One region of the Paenibacillus haidiansis genome, then DNA from elsewhere that is predicted to be linked to it. Evidence: riboswitches for the same ligand, from Rfam matches in the RefSeq annotation. Region 1 holds a riboswitch; the other holds the start of a gene.

Region 1 (10,715 bases):
AACGATACCGTTTCGGTCGACGAATTGAAATTCGGGGACAACGATACGCTGTCCGCGCTGGTGGCGAATCTGATTAAGGGAGATCGGCTTCTGATTCTGACCGATACCGACGGTCTTTATACCCGGGATCCCCGCATCGACCCCTCTGCCGAACGGATCGGGCACGTGAAGGAAATCACCGAGGAGATTTACGGAATCGCCGGCGGAGCGGGCTCTTCCGTAGGCACGGGCGGCATGCGCTCCAAGATCGACGCGGCCAAAATCGCTTCGCGCGGCGGCGTGCCGGTGTTTGTCGGGAAAGCGAGCCTCCCGGGCGAGCTGCGGCAAATCGTCGACGGCCAGGGGCGCGGGACTTATTTCGAGTCCCATGGCTCCGCCCTGCCGCGAAAGAAGCAGTGGCTCGGGTTCCTGTCGACCCCGATCGGGAGCCTGCTGGTCGACGCCGGAGCCGAAGAAGCGCTCATCCACGGCGGGCGCAGCCTGCTTCCGGTCGGCGTCCGCGGAGCCAAAGGGCATTTCCAGACCGGCGACGTGGTCGAAGTGCTTAGCGAGGATGGCGAGGTACTGGGCCGCGGAATCATCAATTATGACGCCGAACAGCTCCAGGAAATCCTCGGCCTGCCGAGCAGCGAGGTCATGAAGCGGGTGCACGAGGTGCATCGTTTGGAAGTCATACACCGCGACGAGTGGATCTCTCTAAAATCTTAGGCGGGCGGCGGCGCGCGGCTATTTTGCCGTTTTCCTTTGCATTGGTAGTTATTGCGTGGTATTCTATCAGTAATCAAACCGGATAGATTGCTTCACCGAAACGTGATGACGGGACCAGTAAGAATGATCAGCGGCGTATTTCAGAGAGTAAATTCCGAACGGCTGCGAGAATTTACCGCCTGCCCTTTCCGAACCTATCCCCGAACGGCCGGCTGTCCAAAGCCGGACAGACGCCCCTGTTACCGGGCTCAAAGTCGGATGACCGATAAGTCATCAATTAAGGTGGTACCGCGGAAGTATAACTTTCGTCCTTTGCTTGGCAGGGGCGGAAGTTTTTTTATTTTTCATTACGTTTGGAGGGTTCTGTGATGAGCGAAGTGATACAAAAAGCAAAGCAGGCCGGCACGGCGGCGGCCGTATTGAACAGGCTGACGACCAAGGAAAAAAATGACGCCCTGCTTGCGGCGGCGGACGCGCTGCTGGCGAATGCCGATGCCATCATCGCGGCGAATGAAGAAGATTTGCGGCGCGGGCGGGATAACGGCACATCGGCCTCCTTGCTGGACCGCCTGGCCCTTGACGGGCAGCGGATCGCCGGGATTGCCGAAGGCCTGAGGCAGATCGTCGACCTGCCCGATCCCGTCGGCGAAGTTCTGGAAACGATCGAGCGGCCCAACGGCATGCTCATTACGAAGAAACGCGTTCCGCTCGGCGTAATCGGCATCATTTACGAGGCTCGCCCCAATGTGACGGTAGACGCGATCGGACTGTGCCTGAAAACGGGCAACGCCGTAGTATTGCGCGGCGGCTCCTCCGCCATCGCATCCAACCGCAAAATCGTGGAAGTCATTCACCAGGCATTATCGTCCACTTCGGTGCCCGCGGACGCGGTGCAGTTGATCGAAGATACGGACCGGGCGTCTGTGGATGAAATGCTGCGGGCCAACGGATTGCTGGACGTGGTCATTCCGCGCGGCGGCAGAGCGTTGATCCAAAATGTGGTGCAAAACGCCACCGTGCCCGTCATTGAGACGGGGGCCGGAATATGCCACACCTATATCGACGAATCCGCCGACCCGCAGATGGCGCAGGACATTGCGCTGAATGCAAAAGTCCAGCGGCCCTCCGTCTGCAATGCCATGGAAACCTTGCTCGTACACGAGCGGTTTGCGGAACAGCGGCTGCTTCCAATCGCCGAAGCGATGCGGCAGGCGAATGTCGAGCTGCGCGGCTGCGCCAGAACGCGGCAGCTTGTCCCTAGGGCGAACGAGGCGGCGGAACAGGATTATGCAACGGAGTATAACGACTACATTTTAAACATTAAAATTGTCGAAGGTTTGGATGAAGCGTTGGCGCATATCGCCCGGTTCGGGACGAAGCATTCCGAATGCATCGTCACGGAAAATCGCGAGCATGCGGAGCATTTCTTGCGTGAAGTGGATGCGGCCGCCGTATATCATAATGTCTCCACCCGTTTTACCGACGGATTTGAATTCGGGTTCGGGGCGGAGATCGGCATCAGCACCCAGAAGCTTCATGCCCGGGGACCTATGGGTCTGCCGGCACTGACCTCGACGAAATATGTCATTCAAGGAAACGGCCAGATCAGACCGTAAAAGGGAGGAAAATAATTTGAGTTTCTTGCATACAAACCCAGAAGAGAACATTACATTTTATGGAGCGGGATCGATGGCCGAGGCCGTCGTGCGCGGACTCATTTCCCGTTCGGTGGCCAAGCCGGGGCAAATCTCCATGTTCAACCGGAGCAACCGGGAGCGCCTGGCTTACCTTTCGGAGCATTACGGAGTGAATACCGCCGCCGATCAAACGGAAAAAGACGAAATGATCCGGAGCGCCTCGATTATCTTTCTTGCGATGAAGCCGAAGGACGCCGGAGAAGCGATCAGCCGGATACGCCCCCTGCTGTCGGAAAAGCAACTGATCATTTCGTTCATCGCCGGCTTGTCGATCGGCACCATTCAGCAACTACTGGGCACAAAACAACCCGTCGCCCGCACGATGCCGAACACCTCGGCCACGATCGGCCTAGGTACGACGGGGATATCCTTTTCGCCCGAAGTCGATGACGAGCAGCGGCAAAAAGTGCTGTCCTTTTTTGAAGCCGTGGGCAAAGCCGTCGTTATCGAGGAAAAGGATCAGGAAATTTTGACCGGAGTATCCGGCTCCGGACCCGCTTATATTTACTACATGATGGAGGCCATGATCGCCGCGGGAATCGAAGGCGGTCTGTCGCCGGAACAATCGCGGGAATTGACGGAGCAAACCGTGCTGGGCGCCGTGATGATGATGCGCGAGACAAAGGAAGATCCGGCCAAGCTGCGGAAGGACATCACCTCGCCGAACGGCTCGACCCAAGCGGCCATCGAGGTGCTGAGCGCCGGAGGGTTCACCGAAATTGTAAAAGCCGCCGTACACCGCTGCGCCGAGCGTTCCCGCGAAATGGGAGAAGAAGTAAAAAAAGCCCTGCTCTAAAAAGGAGAGCATAGCCATGAATTTTTCCGACACAAACAGACGACCTTGGATGAGCTAAAGGCCATTCACCGCCAATACGCTGACCAGGGCTGGTTTCCCGGCGTAACCGGCAATCTGTCGGCGCGCGTCGGCGGGTTTGCGCCGCGGTGCTTTTACTTTGCCATATCCGCGGCCGGGCGATTTCTGTTTGTCGATCAGGACGGAAGGCCCTGTGAAGCTACCGCTCTTTCGCTCGCGGCGGAGTCGTCGATTCATGCCAAGATCTACCGTTTGACCGGCTGCGGCGCCGCTTTTCACGTGCACACCGTCTATAGTCATGTAATCGGCGAATATTATGGAGGGCGCGGAGACGATCCTATCCAAAGGCCGGAAATATTCAAGGAGCTGGGGATTTGCACGGAGAACGCCGCCCCTTTGCACATCCCGGTTATCGCAGGTAGCGCCGACCCCGCTGCCGCGGCAAACAAATTCCGGCGGCGCTTTCGTCCCGACCTCCCCTGCTTATTGCCCGCAATCGCGGCATCTATGTCTGTGGCGGCAACGTACATGAAGCAAAGCGGCGCCTCGAAGGTTTTGAATTCGCCTTTGAAGTGTTGTACCGCTCCCTGCTTCTGCCGCCCAAGACCTAGATTATTCATCGATATGTTTGGCGTATGCCTCCGCATTCAGCAGTTTGGCGAAAGCGTCGTCAGGCTGATCCCGCAACCGGATGCGCACCATCCAGCCCTTATCGTACGGATCGGAATTGACCAGTTCAGGTTCGTCTTCCAATTGCCCGTTGATTTCCAGCACTGTTCCGCTTACGGGCGTAAACAGGTCGGAAACTGTCTTGACGGATTCGATCGTTGCGACGCCATCCTCCGCTTCTACCTCCCGACCGATTTCGGGGAATTCTACAAACACAATATCGCCGAGGCGATGCTGGGCAAAATCCGTTATGCCGATTTTTACCGTACCGTCCCCCAAATCCCTAACCCATTCATGCTCCTCGCTATAGTAATAATTGTCTTTGATTTCGCCTGCCACGAACTAAGCCTCCCCAACCGTATTGGCAAATACTATAAAACATAGTTCTGTTTTATAACATATTCTACCCTCCTTGGACATGTCAAGATTACTTACAAGCTAACCTTACGAAAATTATTGTAATCGTTATCAATTACAATAATTACTTAAATTTTTATTTTTCATGATAATTTTGTTGACATAGGAGCATGTTTTACGTATTAATGGATTTAAAACTAGCGATTGAAGGTAATGGGAGAGATTACTGCACAGTAACGCCGAAGGAGCAAGCCGCTTGGAGAAAGCGGTGAATCTCTCAGGCAAAAGGACCTTTACCGGACGCGACTCTGGAGAGCATCTGCCGGTTAAACCGCAGATCACCCAAGGGGAAACCCGTACCGCTTCATATTGCGGGGTAACTATCAGGTACAAGGGACAGAGCCAAAGAATGATATGCATTTTGCATGCTTATTCTTTGGCCTGTCTTTTTGTTTTTCAAAAACATGAGATAAGAATATGGCTAATAAGGCCACTGCGAGGTGATGAACATGTCGGATTTGCTGAGAACCCCGCTTTTCCCCCTCTATGGACAATACGAAGGCGCCCGCTGCATCGATTTCGGCGGCTGGGAGCTGCCCGTGCAATTCGGCGGCATTCAAAAGGAACATGAGGCCGTACGCCAGGCGGCCGGGTTGTTCGATGTTTCGCATATGGGCGAGTTTGTGATCGAAGGGCCTGATGCGGAAGCATTTTTGCAGCGGATGACGACCAACAATGTCAGCGACCTGGTCCCGGGAAAAGCCCAATACACGCTGATGTGTTATCCGGATGGCGGCGTCGTTGACGATCTGCTTGTCTATAAGCTGGATGAACAAAAATTTATGCTCGTCGTGAACGCCTCCAACATCGGGAAAGACTGGGACTGGCTTGAGGAGCAAAGCCGACCCTTTAACGGCGGCGTCCTTATGTATGACCGTTCCGATGCCACCGCTTTGCTTGCCCTGCAAGGGCCGCGGGCGGCGGCGATCATAGGCGGCATTTGCGATGCCGACATCTCCGGCCTGGAGTCGTACCGGTTCATGGACGGTGTTCGCGTCGGCGGCATCGCCGTGCTTCTCTCCCGCACCGGTTACACCGGGGAAGACGGGTTCGAACTGTACGTGCCGGCCGAACATGCGGCAGAGCTCTGGCAAGCGCTGATGCGGGCCGGAGAGCCGTACGGCCTCGTGCCGGCCGGACTCGGAGCGCGGGATACGCTGCGGTTTGAAGCCCGCCTTCCGTTATACGGCCAGGAGCTATCGGCGTCGATCTCGCCGCTGGAGGCCGGGGTCGGGATGTTCGTCAAACTGAACAAAGGCGAGTTTATCGGCCAAAGTGTTCTGGTGGAGCAAAAGTCGGCCGGGGTGCCGCGTAAGCTCGTCGGACTTGAAATGATTGACCGCGGCATACCGCGCACGCATTATCCGGTATTCGCGGATGGCGTGCAAGTCGGCGAGGTTACAACCGGAACCCAGTCGCCTACGCTCAAAAGAAACTTGGGGCTGGCGCTTGTCGACAGCCGGTACGCCGCTGTCGATACGCTGCTGGAAGTGGAAATACGCGGCAAGCTGCTCAAAGCGAAAGTTGTTCCGACCCCGTTTTACCGTAGAGCCAAATCCAAGTGACCTTCAACCGGAGAAAGGAGAATCGAAAGCCATGAAACACCGCTATCTCCCGATGACCGAGCAAGACCGGGCGGAAATGCTGTCCGCCGTCGGCGCAGAATCGGTTCAGGAATTGTTCAAGGATATTCCCGAAAATATCCGTTATCAGGGGGATCTCCCCGTCTCCCCGGCGCTGGACGAGTTTGCGCTGACCCGCCACCTGTCCGCGCTCGCGGCGCAAAACGCGGATACCCAGCGATATGTCAGCTTTCTCGGCGCCGGCATCTATGATCACCATATACCTTCCGTGGTCGGCCATGTCATATCCCGCAGCGAGTTTTATACGGCGTACACTCCGTATCAGCCGGAAATCAGCCAAGGCGAGCTGCAGGCCATATTTGAATTTCAATCGTATATTTGCGAACTGACCGGGCTCCAAGTGGCCAACGCCAGTATGTACGACGGCGCGACAGCTCTGGCCGAAGCAGGCAATCTCGCGGCGGCCGCCACCCGGCGCAAGCGGCTCGTCGTGTCGCGGGCCGTTCATCCCGAAGCCCGCGAGGTGCTGGCAACATATGCGCACGGTCTCAACCTGGAGCTGGTCGAGATCGGGCAGCGAGGCGGCCGGACCGACGCGGACGCGCTTGCGGACGCCATTACGGACGATACGGCGGCCGTGCTGATTCAATCGCCGAATTTCTTCGGCGCGATTGAGGATGTCCTCGGCATCGCCGAGCTGATTCACCGCCGCGGCGGCCTGATGGTCGTCAGTGCGAACCCGCTGTCGCTCGGCCTCTTGGAAGCGCCCGGGAAGCTCGGGGCCGACATCGTCGTCGGCGATGCCCAGCCGCTCGGCATCGACGGCTCCTTCGGCGGCCCGACCTGCGGCTTCTTCGCCGTGGCCGAAAGCTACATGCGGCGGATTCCCGGCCGGATTGTCGGTCAGACGACCGACCGGAACGGCAAGCGCGGCTTCGTGCTGACGCTGCAAGCGCGCGAGCAGCATATCCGCCGCGAGAAAGCGACCTCCAACATCTGCTCCAATCAGGCCCTGCTCGCTTTGGCCGCCTCGGTGTACTTGTCGACGATGGGGAAGCGGGGAATGGTCGAGGTCGCGAAGCTGAACCTGCGGAAATGCCATTACGCCAAGGCACGTTTAGCCGCGATTCCCGGAGTGTCCCTCCCCTTCGCCGCGCCTGTCTTTAATGAATTTGTCCTCCGGCTTCCAGATTTCAAGATGGAACAGCTTCAGCGCAAGCTGCTGGAAGCCGGATTTATCGGCGGCTACGATCTGAGCCGCAGTTATCCCGAGCTCCCCGGACATATACTGATCGCGGTTACCGAGAAGCGCAGCAAGGCGGAAATCGACCAATTTGCCGTTGTACTGGAGGAATCGTTATGCGTGAAATGAATCAGGAGCTGCCTTTGATTTTTGAGATCGCCTCTCCCGGGCGGATCGCCTACTCTTTACCGGAGTGCGACGTACCGGACGTTCCGATGGAAAGCCTGATTCCGGCGGACCTGCTGCGCGGCGAGCCCGCCGCCCTGCCGGAAGTGTACGAGGTCGACGTAATCCGTCATTATACCGCGTTGTCCAAACGCAATTTCGGGGTGGATAACGGATTCTACCCGCTCGGATCCTGTACGATGAAATACAATCCGAAGATCAACGAAGATGTCGCCCGTTATCCGGGGTTCGCCAAGATCCATCCTTACCAGCCGGAGGAAAGTGTTCAAGGCGCACTCGAGCTCATGTTCCGGCTGCAGGAAGACCTCAAGGGCATTACCGGAATGGATGCGGTAAGCCTGCAGCCCGCGGCCGGCGCGCACGGGGAATGGACCGGGCTGATGATGATCCGGGCCTATCACGAATCCCGCGGCGAATGCCGGACCAAGGTGATCGTGCCGGATTCCTCGCACGGCACGAACCCGGCCAGTGCCTCGGTCGCCGGATTCCGGACGGTGACGATCCCGTCGACCCCGAGCGGCCTCGTCGATCTCGAGGCGTTGCAGGCCGCCGTCGGTGCCGATACGGCCGCGCTGATGCTGACCAATCCGAACACGCTCGGCCTGTTCGAAACGCAGATCGCGGAAATCGCCGACATCGTGCATGGGGCCGGCGGGCTGCTCTATTACGACGGAGCCAACTCCAACGCGATCATGGGCATAACCCGGCCCGGCGATATGGGCTTTGACGTCGTCCATCTCAACCTGCACAAAACGATGAGCACGCCGCACGGCGGCGGCGGTCCCGGCGCGGGCCCGGTCGGCGTCAAGAACCTACTGATTCCGTTTCTGCCGGAGCCGCGAATCGTGCAGACCGAAACCGGCGGCTATGCGATATCTGCGGGCTATAACCGCCGGGGGGAAGACGGCGGCTCTTCCATCGGCAGGGTCAAGGCGTTCTACGGCAATTTCGGCATCCTTGTCCGCGCCTACGCCTATATCCGCAGCCTTGGACCGGAAGGTCTCCGGCAAGTGTCGGAGAACGCCGTACTCAACGCCAATTACATGATGCACCGGCTGGCGCCGTACTACGAAATGCCGTATCCGGGACCGTGCAAGCACGAATTCGTCATGTCCGGCAGCGGGCTCGGGGAATACGGCATCCGCACCCTGGACGTCGCCAAACGGCTGCTCGATTTCGGCTACCACCCGCCGACCATTTACTTCCCGCTGAATGTACCGGAATGCATGATGATCGAGCCGACGGAAACCGAAAGCAAACAAACGCTCGACGGCTTTATCGACGTCATGATCGCGATCGCGGAAGAAGCCCGGACCAACCCGGACATCCTGCTTACCGCTCCGCACAACACGCTTGTCACGCGCCTCGATGAAACGGGCGCGGCCAGAAAGCCCGTGTTGAATTGTACGTGCGGGTAAGTAAGTGAAGCGCGCTAATCACGCCGCAGCCGAATACATTACGGCAGTTTGACTAATTAACTGGATTTCCTCCCGCTAAATTGCCTCCTTCCTGCCATTAGCCAAAAATAAATGGAAAACCTCCATTTATTTTGCGGCTTTTCATCCCGGGAGGATGGAAAGTGCAAAAATAACGGGAGGTTTTCCAGTTAATTTGCTGATATTCGAGTTTTGATAAAAATTAGCTGTATGTTTCCCAGTTAATCCATTCATCTATTCATCTACTAGTCTATTACTTCAACAGACTTTCCTTCTGTTTCCAGTTCATAATTCAGCGCCGTCCCGTTTATATAAACAGTAAATTCGGCAACGGCCCTGACTGTATAATTTCCCGGCTGACGTATTCTATAGCTGAACTTCTCGGCGTATTCACCCTCGCCGTCCAGTGTCCGATGCACTCCGACATCCGCCAGAAACGTTGCCGGTATTATGCTATTCCCCGAACTGTCCTGTATAGAATAGGTAAACATTTGCTTCCTGCTCTCCACCTCAAGCTCGGATGCCGACTCGTTTTGCAAATATGCCGTAATTTGAAACACTCCGTCTTTAGATACTTGTTCCGGCACAGAAATCCTCACCGATAACGGGATTTGTTCATCATCGTTTTTTGCATCCTCTAAATAAGCAGCCTTGGATACCTCTGTTGCCGCTGTCACGCTCCGGGCCGTGGTAGATTGGCACCCCGCCGAAACGAAACCGAAACAAACGAGCAGTATCATAAACCTTTTCATGAGTACGCACCCCCTGTAACTATGACGCTAGGAGATGCTTTATGTTGCAACTGTTGGAGTATCCCATTTCCAGCTTACCAGAAATAGAGAGCTCCGATCACAACCGCGAGCAGAATGCGGTACACGGCGAACGGCACGAGCTTGATCCGGTTGATCAGCTTCAGGAAGAAGCGGATCGATACCAGCGCGAACACGAAGGCGCTGATGAAGCCGGCGATGAAAAACGGCATCGCGTCGATCGTGAAATACTGCCAGTTTTTCAGCAGAGAGAGCCCGCTCGCTCCGGCCATAACCGGCACGGCCATGATGAAGGTGAAATCGGCCGCCGCCCGGTGGCTCAAGCCGAGCAGCACCCCGCCGGAAATGGTCGAACCGGAGCGGGAGAAGCCGGGCCAGATCGAGAGGCATTGGAACAGGCCGATGCCAAACGCCTGCTTGTAGGTGATCTGATCCACTGTGTCCGCCTTGGCCACTTTTGGGCCGAAACGGTCGGCCGCGATCATCAGCAGCGCTCCGACGACCAGCCCGATGAGGACCGTGGCCGTGGAGAACAGATACTCGTCAATGAGATCCTCAAACAGAACGCCGAGTATCCCGGCCGGGATCAATCCGACGATCACTTGCATCAACTTAAGACGCGGCCCTTCCGTGTTGGGGATACGGCTTTTCGCTTCTTCAATATCCGTTTTAGCAAGACCGTTGTTCGCACTCACGTTCTCCGCCTCGGCATTCCCGTTTCCGTCTCTTCCCTTTTTGCGGCCCAGCCGCGACAGACCGAGCAAATCGATGAAACGGTCTTTGAATACGACGAGCACGGCCAATATGGAGCCGAGTTGGATAACCACCTTGAACGTATTGGCTACATATTTGGAGCCGAACAAGCTCTCCGTCTTTAACCACATACCGTCAACGATGATCATATGCCCGGTAGAGGAGACGGGGGCAAACTCCGTCAACCCTTCTACCAGACCAAGAATGATCGTTTTAATCAAATCAATGAAGTCCATCATTTCTCTCTCTTTCAGCTATTTTTGGATTTTCTTCGTCTCCGCAGCAGCAGATAACCCCCGGCTACAACGCAAAGAGCGATGAGCGCATATGCGATGTTCGAATAAACATCCATAAACTCGACGATCTTTTCCCAAGATCCGCCAACGGCGGCCCCGACGGAGACCAGCACGACATTCCAGATCAGCGTACCGATCGTCGT
Region 2 (10,715 bases), on a different contig from region 1:
GCGTTTTCTCATTACCTTACTTTTATACCCATTCTGCCTTAGAAAAAACGCCCCGGGGGAGATTAGGCGAGATTATCCCAGCGGTCCCAAAGTTCCGGGGGATTCAGCTTGTAAACCTCGTTTTCCCGCTGCATTAGACGGTGAATAATGAATTCGCGGCGGATCGTTGCGTAATCCTCGTGGAATTGTTTGACGTATTCGTTGATTTCTTGTTCCGTGTAGGTCCGGTCCGGCTGCAAGCCCGCCGCAAGATGATGCAGTACGATCAGTTTTTTCTTATATTTGGCGGGTAAATGCTTTAGTCTGCCGTCCGGCGTCAAAAAATTGCGGACTACGCGGTCAATCACTTGCTGCCGGGACGGTTGCGGCTGTTGCGCTTTCTGGAGATCGTTCACGTTATTTGTCCTCCTAAGACGGGTTATTTTCGAAATATAAACTAATTAAATCGTAATCTAATTAGATAATAATCAAAATTAAAGTCCCTTGTCAATCCGAGCCATTCACCGCGAACGGTCAAGTTGATGAATCTTTTAATATAAGGACGCCCATGTCCTGCATATCCTTCAGTAACCGTTCCCCTTGGACCAGGTTGGCTTGTGTCCAAAGCCCGGCCCGGCGGATGGAACCGTCCAAATATTGCCGGATCGCTGCAGCCACGGGAATAGCCGTCAACTCGTACCCGTCTTCATGATAGAGAGACTGCTCAAAGGTAGCACGGCGGCCGTTTTTTATTCCTGCGGCTTCAATTTTCAGAATCGTTCCGTATGGCGGCTTGCTGAATTTCAGCAGTCCCCAGTGCATGAATTTGCTTACGGGCTTAAGGGCTTTGCGGGGGAATAACCAGAGGGCGACGATGCCCGCGGGCAGCACGAGCCAATCCACGAACCAATTGAATCCGCCGACATAAAAACCGGTCTCGCTCAGTGAAGGGTAACGTACGGGAAGGGGGTACATCTTTTCAAGCATCATCGACGTACAGCGGGAGCTGCCGAACTCCTGACCGAAGTTCATTTTACGCATACCGCCTTTTTTCCAAAGCCCTTCCGAAAAATAAGAGGTGTCGAAACTCTTCAATTCATCCGCCAGCTCCAGGATTGCTCCCTCGCTTACGTTCAATCCCCGCCAATCGATTTTGATTACACTTCCGACATTGGCGGTTTCGAGCGTATCGAAATGGACCGCAGCCTGATGAACAAGAACCGCGGCCAGGCCCGGATGAAATCCGCCGTCGGTAATAAAGCAGCGTCCGGCCCGGACGATATCCGGCTCAAGGCTTTTCAGGACGCTCATCTTGTAAGCCGAATATTGGATATCGAAATAATCCGTCCCCGTTTCGATGGCCGCCGAGGCGATCTGCGGCGTATATTGCGAGGTGCAGGAGGCGGCGACGACGAGGTCGGCGGTAGCAAATATTGCTTTGAGGGAGGAGGGATCGGAGGCATCCGCGTATTGCGATTTGACCCTGTCCTGGCCCCATCGGCTGTTTAACTCCAAGGCCGCATCCAAAGCCTTGTTCTCATTCCGGCCCGCGAGTACAAGTTCCGCGGAGGTATGCTGCACCAAATGCCGTGCAATCATTTTGCCGGTAACACCGTATCCTTCCAAATGACAATCCTTGTTATATTATTCACATATTCATCCCCGTTCGTTTGATTTAGGGAGAAGACGCGCAAGGCAGTTGTAAAGTATCCGAATATCGGGTCTATTCCTCGCCCTTAAATCTATTTATACAGGAAGGTGCCGCCGTGGAACAGGGGGATTTTCATAATGGCCGAAATTTCAGCAAAATAAACCCGTCACTAAAAACATGACGGCGCAGGGAAACCCTGCACCGCCATCAATCTTGCTTGTTGTTTCTTTCCGAATTTGCCTTGCCGCTTACGGCTCCAATCCCCAAACGAGCGTGCCGTTCTGGTAAGCGGGAACTTTCTCCCAGTCGGTATAGGATGTCTTGGTGGCGTCATAGGAGAAGTCGTCGCTTTCGGAGTAATTCGTCCAGTCGGATTTATTGATGCGGACCTGGATTTCGCCGCTGTCCGCTCCCGGCGCCAGGGTGCCGGCTCCGGCTCCGAAGGAGATCTCGATATAGTAATCGGCTCCCGCAACGGCCGGATTGACCTTCACGAAGGCTCCGCTGACATTGCCGCTGCCGATGGCGGCGTAGTCGCAGTGGAATTCCTGCGCCTTGTCGCCGTCGATCGTGTAATAGTAACGGAGCTTCACGTCGCTGAGCGAGATAGCTTCGTCACCGTTGTTGACGACGCGGAACTGGGCGCGGATCTGGTTGTCGGTCGGGTTCGTATCGTTCGTCCGGTATTGTACGATCAAATCGCCGTCCACGGGAGTAGGCGCTTCCGTCGGCGTGGCGCTCACTTCCGCGGAATCCGGGCTGACCCCGACCTCATTGCTTGCGCTGACCACATAGTAGTAAGTCGTGTCGTTCGTAACACTGTCGTCGGTGTAGGCGTTTTCAGTAACCGTGGCGATTTCCGTGTACGGGCCGCCGCTGACTTCGGCGCGTTTCACCGTATAGTCATCCGCGCCGGACGATTTGCTCCAGGTCAGGACAACTTCGGCGTCACCGGCTGTCGCTTTCAGATTCGTCGGCGCTTTCGGAGCTGTCGGCTCAACCGGACCACCGCCGCCGCCGTTGATCAGCCGGTCGTATTCGGCATAGGCCGTAGCCATGTCGACTTGGGACCAGAAGCGGTGATACGTGAATTCCGGGGCTCCGTTTTCCCATTGCTGGGTTGCAGGGTTCCAGGAAGTATTGTATTTATTTTCGAGATAAGACCAGGACGTATCGTTCTTAATGTCCGGGCGGACATCGGTGTAGCTTGCGTACACGCCGTTGCCTCCCTTGGCGGGGTCGGACGGTACGGTGTTATTGCCCGGAATCGTGTTGCCTTGGCCGAACGTGCCAGTCCAGCCGGCCGGGAAGTAGATTTCTTTCGTAAAGTATCTGTAGTAGTCGCCGCGCGGCTCGGTCGTCGTGATCCCGACGCCGTCATTGTAACCCCAAGCGGCATCCAGCAGGTCCTTGGCCAATTGGCTTGCCTCGCTGCCGAGCGAAGTATAGCTGCCGTTTTCGGCCTTGGTTCCGGCCGCGAAGAAGGTCAGGGCTTTGATATAGCTGCCGAGTACCCCGGCGTCTTGACCAGGGTTCTTGGTCACGACGTGAAGGTTGGAATTGCCGTCGAAATTGCCGAACCCGTTCCAGCTGTCAGGCTGTCCTTGCCATTCCAGGTTACTCGGAATCCAGAATTCGCCGGGGGCGGATACGGTGGCGATCTCCGGATCGTTACCGCCCAATACGCGGTTGCCTTGTTCATCAAGGTAATAGCCTTCCGAATCGGTCACCGGACGGCTGTCCGCAAACGCGTAATCCATCGACCAGTCGATCCAGTTCTCCATGATTTGTTTGGCCATTTGGAAGTTCTCCGAAGAAGTATCGCCGTTGGAAGCCAGGATATAGTAAAGTTCGGCGATACGTTCCACCGGCCAGGCCTGCATGCCGAACCAGTTGTTGGAAGGCGGATCGTGATACACCGGCGCATCGTCATAGGCCATGCCGTAGAAGGTGCTGGTGCCTGACGGATACGCCTTGTAGGCGCCGTCATAGCTGTTGGTCGCGCCGCCGGCGATGGCTCCTTCATCGGATTGCAGCCAGGTGTAGAATTCAAGCATGCGTTTCAGCGAAGTCGACCAGTCCGTGGCGGCCGTCGGCGATTCCGGAACCAACGCGTCGTCATCATCGGAGAGGGCGTAGGCGGCGACTACGTTCTGATAGCCTTGATGCGCATGGCTGGCACCGATGCGCCAAGCCCAGTTGCCGCTGCCGCTGCTGCCCAGTCCACCGCCCCAGGCGGTGTACCAAGCGAGCAGGTAATGTGCTGCATCCTTGCCCGTACCGGCCGCCGGCGTGCCGTCGGCGGCGCTGCCGATTTGCTGGAAGTACTTGTCATACATGCCGTAGCGCAGATAGTCGCCCATCTTTGCGGCTTTTTCCAAGTACTCTTCATTGTCGTAGCCGAATTCCTTGGCCCAGTACATGGCCTGGATCGCCCGGGCGTCCGCATCGGTCGCGTTCGTGTAACGCCATTGGGCCGCCGGCGCGTTGCTTTCTTTGGTGAACAGGCTCATGAAGCCTTCGCCGGCTTTCCCGAACGATTTATCGTCCTGGGAAGGATGAGGAACGGCTTCCCATACCGATTCCTGTTCGCCTCTTTGGAACGTGTTCACGTAGGTGGCTGTGTGGTTCGGGTTCAGCAGGTTCCCGTAGCCGTACCAATTGTCGACGTCCAGCAGCCAGTGCATCAGGTACGTCTGGTTATTGCCGTAAGTCGCTTTAAGTTCGGCGTCCAGCGGATCTTTCCCGGCGGCATACTGGCCGCTGAGCTGGCTCGGATACTTGTCCGGCTGATTGTATTCCGCAGCGTAAGTGGCGGGACTATTCGGATTGTAGTAGCTCATGGTCGGCTGTTCTTCTTTGCCGTCGCCTTCGTTGACCGGAATGATGTAGGTTTCCATGTTGTCCCAGGCTTCCTCCAGCTTGCTCCAATCGTCGGTATAGTAACCGTAAAGCGCTTCCAGCCACATCCAATAACTATAAGCCTCGGAGGTCGTCATATGCCCGTAATCCGGGGCTTCGCTCATCAGCGTCTCCACAGAGTGGTAAGGGATGCCTTCGGGTGAAAAGTACCCGCTGGCCGGATCTTTAAGCTGATCGTAAAGCTGGAGGAACCGGGTCGCTTCCGTGGAGGCGGCCATCGCTTTCGGAACCCCCGCTCCGGTTACTCCGGTCACCAGCGAAAAGAGCAGCGAAGAGGTCACGGCGAGCGAGAAAATTTTCCTGACTACTTTCGATTTCTTCATAACAATCTATCATCCTCTCATGAGATATTAGGATAGATTCCGCGAAGTTAGAAGCATCAAGGTTCTGCGCCCCATACCAGGGTTCCGTTCAGATATAACGGGGCCTTGTCATACTCGGCATAATTTTGCCGGGTTCCGTCATAGGAATAATCATCGGATTCACTATAATTGGTCCAGTCCGATTTGTTGAAGCGGACTTGAATTTCTCCGGTGTCGGCGCCCGGTGCGAGGGTGCCGGCTCCTGCTCCAAACGAAACTTCGAGATAATAGTCCGCGCCGGAAACGGGGTTGTCCAGCTTAACGAACGAGCCGCTGACATTCCCGCTGCCGATGGCGGCGTAATCGCAGTGGAATTCCTGCGCTTTATCCCCGTCGATCGTGTAATAATAGCGCAGCTTCAGATTGTCGAGCGATACGGCTTCGTCGCCGGTATTTTGAATGCGGAACTGGGCGCGAACCTGGTTATCCGTCGGATTGGTATCATTGGTGCGGTATAGCAGCTTCAGATCCCCTTCGGTCGGGATAGGCGTTTCGCGCGGAGTGGCGCTGACTTGACCGGAAGGCAGACTGCTGCCGACCTGGTTTCTGGCCGTAATGACATAGTAGTAGGTCGTGCCGTTCGTCAGACCGCTGTCGGTGTACGAGGTTCCTGTCGCTACGCCCACCGAAGTATAGGGGCCGCCGTTTGTTGCGGAACGCTGGATTTCATAATCCGCCGCTCCCGATACGGCATTCCAGGACAGGCTTACCTCTTGGTCGCCCGCGACGGCTTTCAAGCCTTTAGGCGCTGCGGGAACGGTAGGTTCGCCGGGTCCTCCGCCGCCTTCGGGCAGTTCGCCGAATACCCGGACGCCGGCGTCGAATACCGGAATGTACGGGGTTTTGACGGGACCGGAGCTCGAAGTACCGACGCCTTGGAAGGAAAAGTCGTTGCTGTTATTCCAGAACGTCGTGTTCGTCGGGGCCGCCATGCGGAATTGGACTTCTTTCTTGTAGGCCGATTGACCGCCGGGATAAATCATTGTACCGCTAAAATCAACATGAGTATAATAGATGTTGTTTGCTTCATCATAAGGCAGCAGCTGCGACACGGTGGCTCCCTGATTATAGCCTCCGGCCGTTACCGTAATGTCCTCAGGCCCATACCCGGCGTCGACCGCTTCACTGATATCGAGGTAATAGTTGAAGGACATGTCGTCGCTGGCGCGGGCCGGCCAGCCGGAACGATTGTTGAGCAGGGCGCGGATTTCGACGAAATTGCTGCCGCTGGCGTTGACGGACGCCTCGACAAACATTTCGTCTTCGCGCGTTTCCGGCTCGGGGAAGTTGGCGAGCGGCTGCTGACCTGCACCGTGCAGAATCATCATTTTGGCCAGGGCGCCGGTGAATCCGCCGTTATAGTCGGTCGCGACCTCGTTGGACACGTAATCGCCGATCGAGTCCGTATAGGCGTCCGTGGATGACGGGCCGCCGACGAGCGCGCCGTACAGCACATGACGGTGATTTGCCGGCACGGACTGGCTGTCCGCCCAGGAGCCGTGCGAGGTGCGGTGATGCGGATGCTGCGGCGCATTGTCGCCAAAGCCGACGACATAGCTGCTGTTCCGCGGGTTATCGCCCAGCATGTACAGGATTTGCGATTCCGCGAATGAACGCGCGTTTGCCTTCTTCACGGGATCGCTGACCCAATCGGAGTACACGAACGCCAGGAAGGCCTGGTTGGCGGAATATCTCAGCGCACCCCATTGATCCAGGTGGGCCAGTCCGCCCGGAGTATAGGTTACGCGCTCCCCGGTTCCGGTGACGCCGGTCGTCCAGAATTCCATGTTGCGTTCGGTGGACTGGACGAAGTCGGAATCCCCGGTAATCCGGGCCAACAGAAGCTGGGCGCCGTAATGCTTGTCATCCCAGGCATGGGTCCATTTGTAATCCCATTGTCCGCTTTGGTTGGTACCCCAGAGATCGCTGGCGGCGATCGCTTTGTGCAAATAATCCTGTTCGCCGGTCGCCAGGTACAGCCATACCCCGCCCCAGCTCAATTCGTCGGCGTAACCGCTCCAGGAATTGTAGAATTGCGTGGCGTCCGTGATGCTATCGGAATATTTGCCGCGGTACTGGTCCGCGAAGTTGTACAGTTCTCTTGCATGTTGAAGCAGCTCGGCCGAATAAGCGGGATCGGTGTCCTTGAAAATGATCGAAGCGGAAGCAAGCGCGGCGGCCGTCTCGCCCGCAAGGTCGGAGCCGGGATGAGCGGCGTCGATCTTGTAGGCCGGGCGCGCCATCTGCATCACTTCGGCCGGGCCCCACCAATTGTGGTCGGCCGTTCCGTTGCCGATTTGGCCGTAAAGCTCGTTCGGAGCGGTGTGCGCCTTCATAAAATAATTGGTTGCCCAGCGGATATTGTCCAAAATTTCATCCAGTTGGCCTGACATTTCATAGCCTTCGCGGTATTCATAGACCGACCAGGCCAACATCGTGGCCGTCGAGGCCATCGGGAAGCCGAACTTGACGTGATCGCCGGCGTCATACCAGCCGCCGGTCAAATCATGCCCGACATCGGCACCGTCCGTCAGTCCCGAATCCCCGCGCCATTCCACGCGATTGTCTGCGGGAAGCTCGCCGGACCGCTGCGCTTCATAGAAATAAACCGATTTTTGCAGCGCCTCGGCATAGTTATAATCCGCCGCGGCGGCGCCGGCCTTGCTTGGAAGAGAAGCCCAACCGGAATAACTTGTAAGCGCTAACAAAATGCTGAAAGATAATGCGCTGCTTTTCCTGAACCATTTGCCCATACAGATTTCATCCTCCTTCTAGATTGGATCTGCCATACAAACGCTTTCGGTAACAGCAAAAAAAGCCCGTTCACCTCACTTTCGCAAAAGTAGAGGACGCGCTGTTGTCGGACATGCAGGAATGCTGTAATGCACCTTCGTCCCATCCACAATATACCATGAAAAACTATTATTTTCTAGTTTTTACAGTAAAAAATTTCTATTAATTCCATCTAAATAAATATTCCGACACAATTTAATGCAAAATGAGGGGAAAAGAGGGGAATGTTCAAAAAAACCTCCGCCATTTTATTATGGGGAGGCCGTTTTTTCGACTTATTCGTATTTCGGATTCGGACCGTATTTGTTGATGCCCTCGTCGCCGTCCAGGCAGGTGAATACGAGCAGGATAATTGTTCCGACAACCGGAATCAGGGAGATCAGCACCCACCACCCGCTTTTGCCGGTATCGTGCAATCTGCGGAATAAGACGGCCAGGGAAGGCAATAATACGGCCAGCGAATAAAGGTAACCTAGAATATTGCCGATGCCGATCAGCCCGCTGACGAAGCCCAGAATGAAGGAAATAATGAAATTAAACAGAACGAACATCCAGTATTCTTTGCGCCTGGCCCTCCCTTCGAAACCGACATAATTTTTCAACACTTTCAAATACCAATCCATCAACATTTCCCTCCCGCCAATAGTGTCTTTCCCATCTATATGTGTATGCTTTGTTTAACTTGTTCTAGTCCGGAAAATGGTTCTAGCGATGACCGGGAACGAATCTATTAATTGACCGCTTGACAATTACTTCGTACTCCAATTAAATTTAATACAAACCGATAATAGCGGGTGACGATTATGGGAGAGACCGCCGGGTTGCCGGCGGCGCCGAAGGAGCAAAGGGCCGGTATTTGCACGCCGGGAATGAATCTCTCAGGCAAGCGGACCATGATCCGACGCAACTCTGGAGAGAGCATACAGCCACCAACGGGGTACATGTCCCAAACACGCGCTATTTCACGCAGGACGGGATATCAAACTTTCTGGTAACGGGGACAGAGAAGAGGCAGCGGGCCTTTTCTCTGTCCTTTTTTGCCCTGGCCCGGTATCGGATAAATAGTTATAAAGAGATGAGCAGCGGGAGAGATGATCAATGCGGTTTAAAAATGTGTTTTCGATCATCGGGCCGGCGATGATCGGCCCGTCCAGCTCGCATACGGCGGGGGCGGTAAGAATCGGAAGGTTCGCCCGCCAGCTCTTGGGCGCGGAGCCTGCCGAAGCGCGCATCCGCTTCTACGGTTCGTTTGCCGAAACCTACAGCGGCCACGGGACGGATCTGGCCGTGGTCGGCGGAATTTTGGATTACCGTACCGATGACGAACGGATTCGCGACTCTCTGCAAACGGCGGGAGACCGGGGGAAGAAGGTGGATTTCTCCACTGGGGTGGAGCCTGGAGCCCATCCGAACACGGTAAAAATCGGTCTAAGAGCCGGAGAGGCAAGCTGCGAGGTGACCGGAGCTTCCATCGGCGGCGGGACGATCGTGATCCGCGGGATCGACGGGTTCGAGGTGAAATGCTCCGGCGAACTGCCGACGCTGGTTGTCTCGCATGCCGACCGTCAGGGAGTGCTTACCGGGATCACCGCTTTGTTTAGCCGGGAGGATGTCAATATCGGCTATATTAATACTGACCGGAAAGGTAGAACAGGAGAGGCTCTGACCGTGGTCGAGGCCGATTCGGTCGTACCGGAAGCATTGATTCGGGCGGTCGCTTCGCTGCCCCATGTCGGCCGGGTTTCTTATATTCATTTAACGTGAACCTACAAATTAAGGAGCGAAAATGACCATGCGGTTTCGTAATTTACAGGAATTGATCGACATATGCGGGCGGGAGTCCAAAAGCATCTCACAGATCATGCTGGAGGATCAAGCGGAGGAAAGCGGCCAGACGGAAGCGGAGATTATGGCCGTCATGACCGAGTACTATCAAATTATGAAAACGGCGGTGCATAAAGGGATCACGGAGGAGATCACCTCCACCAGCGGGCTCACGGGCGGCGACGCCAAGCGGGTGAATGAATACCGGAAGACGGGGACCCCTTCGGCCGGGGATATCGCCTGCCAGGCGATGGCCTACGCTTTGGCCGTGTCGGAGGTCAACGCCTCGATGGGGCGGATTGTCGCCACGCCGACGGCGGGCTCCTGCGGCATCATCCCGGGCGTGTTCGTCAGCGCCCAGGAACGGTTCGGCTGGGATGAGGGGCATCTCGTGCGCGGCTTGTTTTGCGCGGGGGCGATCGGGTATGTGATCGCCAACAATTCGTTTATTTCCGGCGCCGAGGGCGGGTGCCAGGCGGAGATCGGCTCGGCGATCGGAATGGCCGCCGGGGCGATGGTGGAGCTGCGCGGAGGCACGCCGGAGCAGGCGGTTCACGCCGTCGGCCTGGCGCTGAAAAATACGCTCGGGCTGATCTGCGACCCGGTGGGCGGGCTGGTGGAGATTCCGTGCATTGTCCGCAACGGATTCGGCGCGGTGAACGCGCTTGCCGCCGCCGACATGGCGCTCGCCGGAGTGAAGAGCGCGATCCCGTCCGACGAGGTGATCGACGTCATGCTGGAGGTGGGCTCCGCGATGCCGAGCGCCCATCGGGAAACCGCGCAGGGCGGTCTGGCCCAAACGACGACCGGCCGCAAAATCATGAAGGAGCTGCGTACGCGTCAGTAATAACTTGCACGTACGCAGCCCCTTTGCTTCAAGCCTGCTTCTCTTTGGTCATGAAGGTTTTCACCGCAGGCGGCACATAGGATTCGAACTGGTCGAGCAGTCCTTGCGGCGTGTCGTCGACGAGCACCATGGAACGGAACTTCTCCTGGAGGAACTGCTCGTCGGCCATATGGTTGAACCAGGCGACCAGCGGATCGTAGTAACGGTTGATGTTCAGCAGCCCGCAAGGACTGCCGTGCAGCCCGAGCTGACCCCAGGTGATGATCTCGAAGAATTCGTCCATCGTGCCCGCGCCGCCGGGCAGCACCGCGAATCCGTCGGCGATTTCGGCCATTTT

Evidence for each region. Region 1 has a riboswitch for glycine ahead of gcvT (glycine cleavage system aminomethyltransferase GcvT). Riboswitches for the same ligand answer to the same signal wherever they lie in the genome.
Region 2: another riboswitch for glycine. It lies ahead of sdaAB (L-serine ammonia-lyase, iron-sulfur-dependent subunit beta); the one in region 1 lies ahead of gcvT (glycine cleavage system aminomethyltransferase GcvT).

What each region holds. Positions count from the first base shown of each region.
Region 1 covers NZ_JAZHPZ010000001.1:110,158-120,872, forward strand. The annotation lists gene proB (glutamate 5-kinase) at 1-708, shown strand, start outside; gene V3851_RS00465 (glutamate-5-semialdehyde dehydrogenase) at 1,077-2,324, shown strand; gene proC (pyrroline-5-carboxylate reductase) at 2,341-3,201, shown strand; partial or broken gene V3851_RS00475 (class II aldolase/adducin family protein) at 3,247-3,507, shown strand; gene V3851_RS00480 (hypothetical protein) at 3,705-3,830, shown strand; gene gcvH (glycine cleavage system protein GcvH) at 3,832-4,227, opposite strand; glycine riboswitch at 4,450-4,548, shown strand; gene gcvT (glycine cleavage system aminomethyltransferase GcvT) at 4,755-5,870, shown strand; gene gcvPA (aminomethyl-transferring glycine dehydrogenase subunit GcvPA) at 5,902-7,260, shown strand; gene gcvPB (aminomethyl-transferring glycine dehydrogenase subunit GcvPB) at 7,257-8,735, shown strand; gene V3851_RS00505 (hypothetical protein) at 8,999-9,505, opposite strand; gene V3851_RS00510 (undecaprenyl-diphosphate phosphatase) at 9,580-10,512, opposite strand; gene V3851_RS00515 (DedA family protein) at 10,527-10,715, opposite strand, start outside.
Region 2 covers NZ_JAZHPZ010000006.1:160,216-170,930, reverse strand. The annotation lists gene V3851_RS14235 (DUF2087 domain-containing protein) at 63-395, opposite strand; gene V3851_RS14230 (saccharopine dehydrogenase family protein) at 514-1,605, opposite strand; gene V3851_RS14225 (glycoside hydrolase family 48 protein) at 1,879-4,770, opposite strand; gene V3851_RS14220 (glycoside hydrolase family 9 protein) at 4,932-7,667, opposite strand; gene V3851_RS14215 (DUF805 domain-containing protein) at 7,983-8,330, opposite strand; glycine riboswitch at 8,502-8,611, shown strand; gene sdaAB (L-serine ammonia-lyase, iron-sulfur-dependent subunit beta) at 8,806-9,471, shown strand; gene sdaAA (L-serine ammonia-lyase, iron-sulfur-dependent, subunit alpha) at 9,500-10,378, shown strand; gene V3851_RS14200 (LOG family protein) at 10,407-10,715, opposite strand, start outside.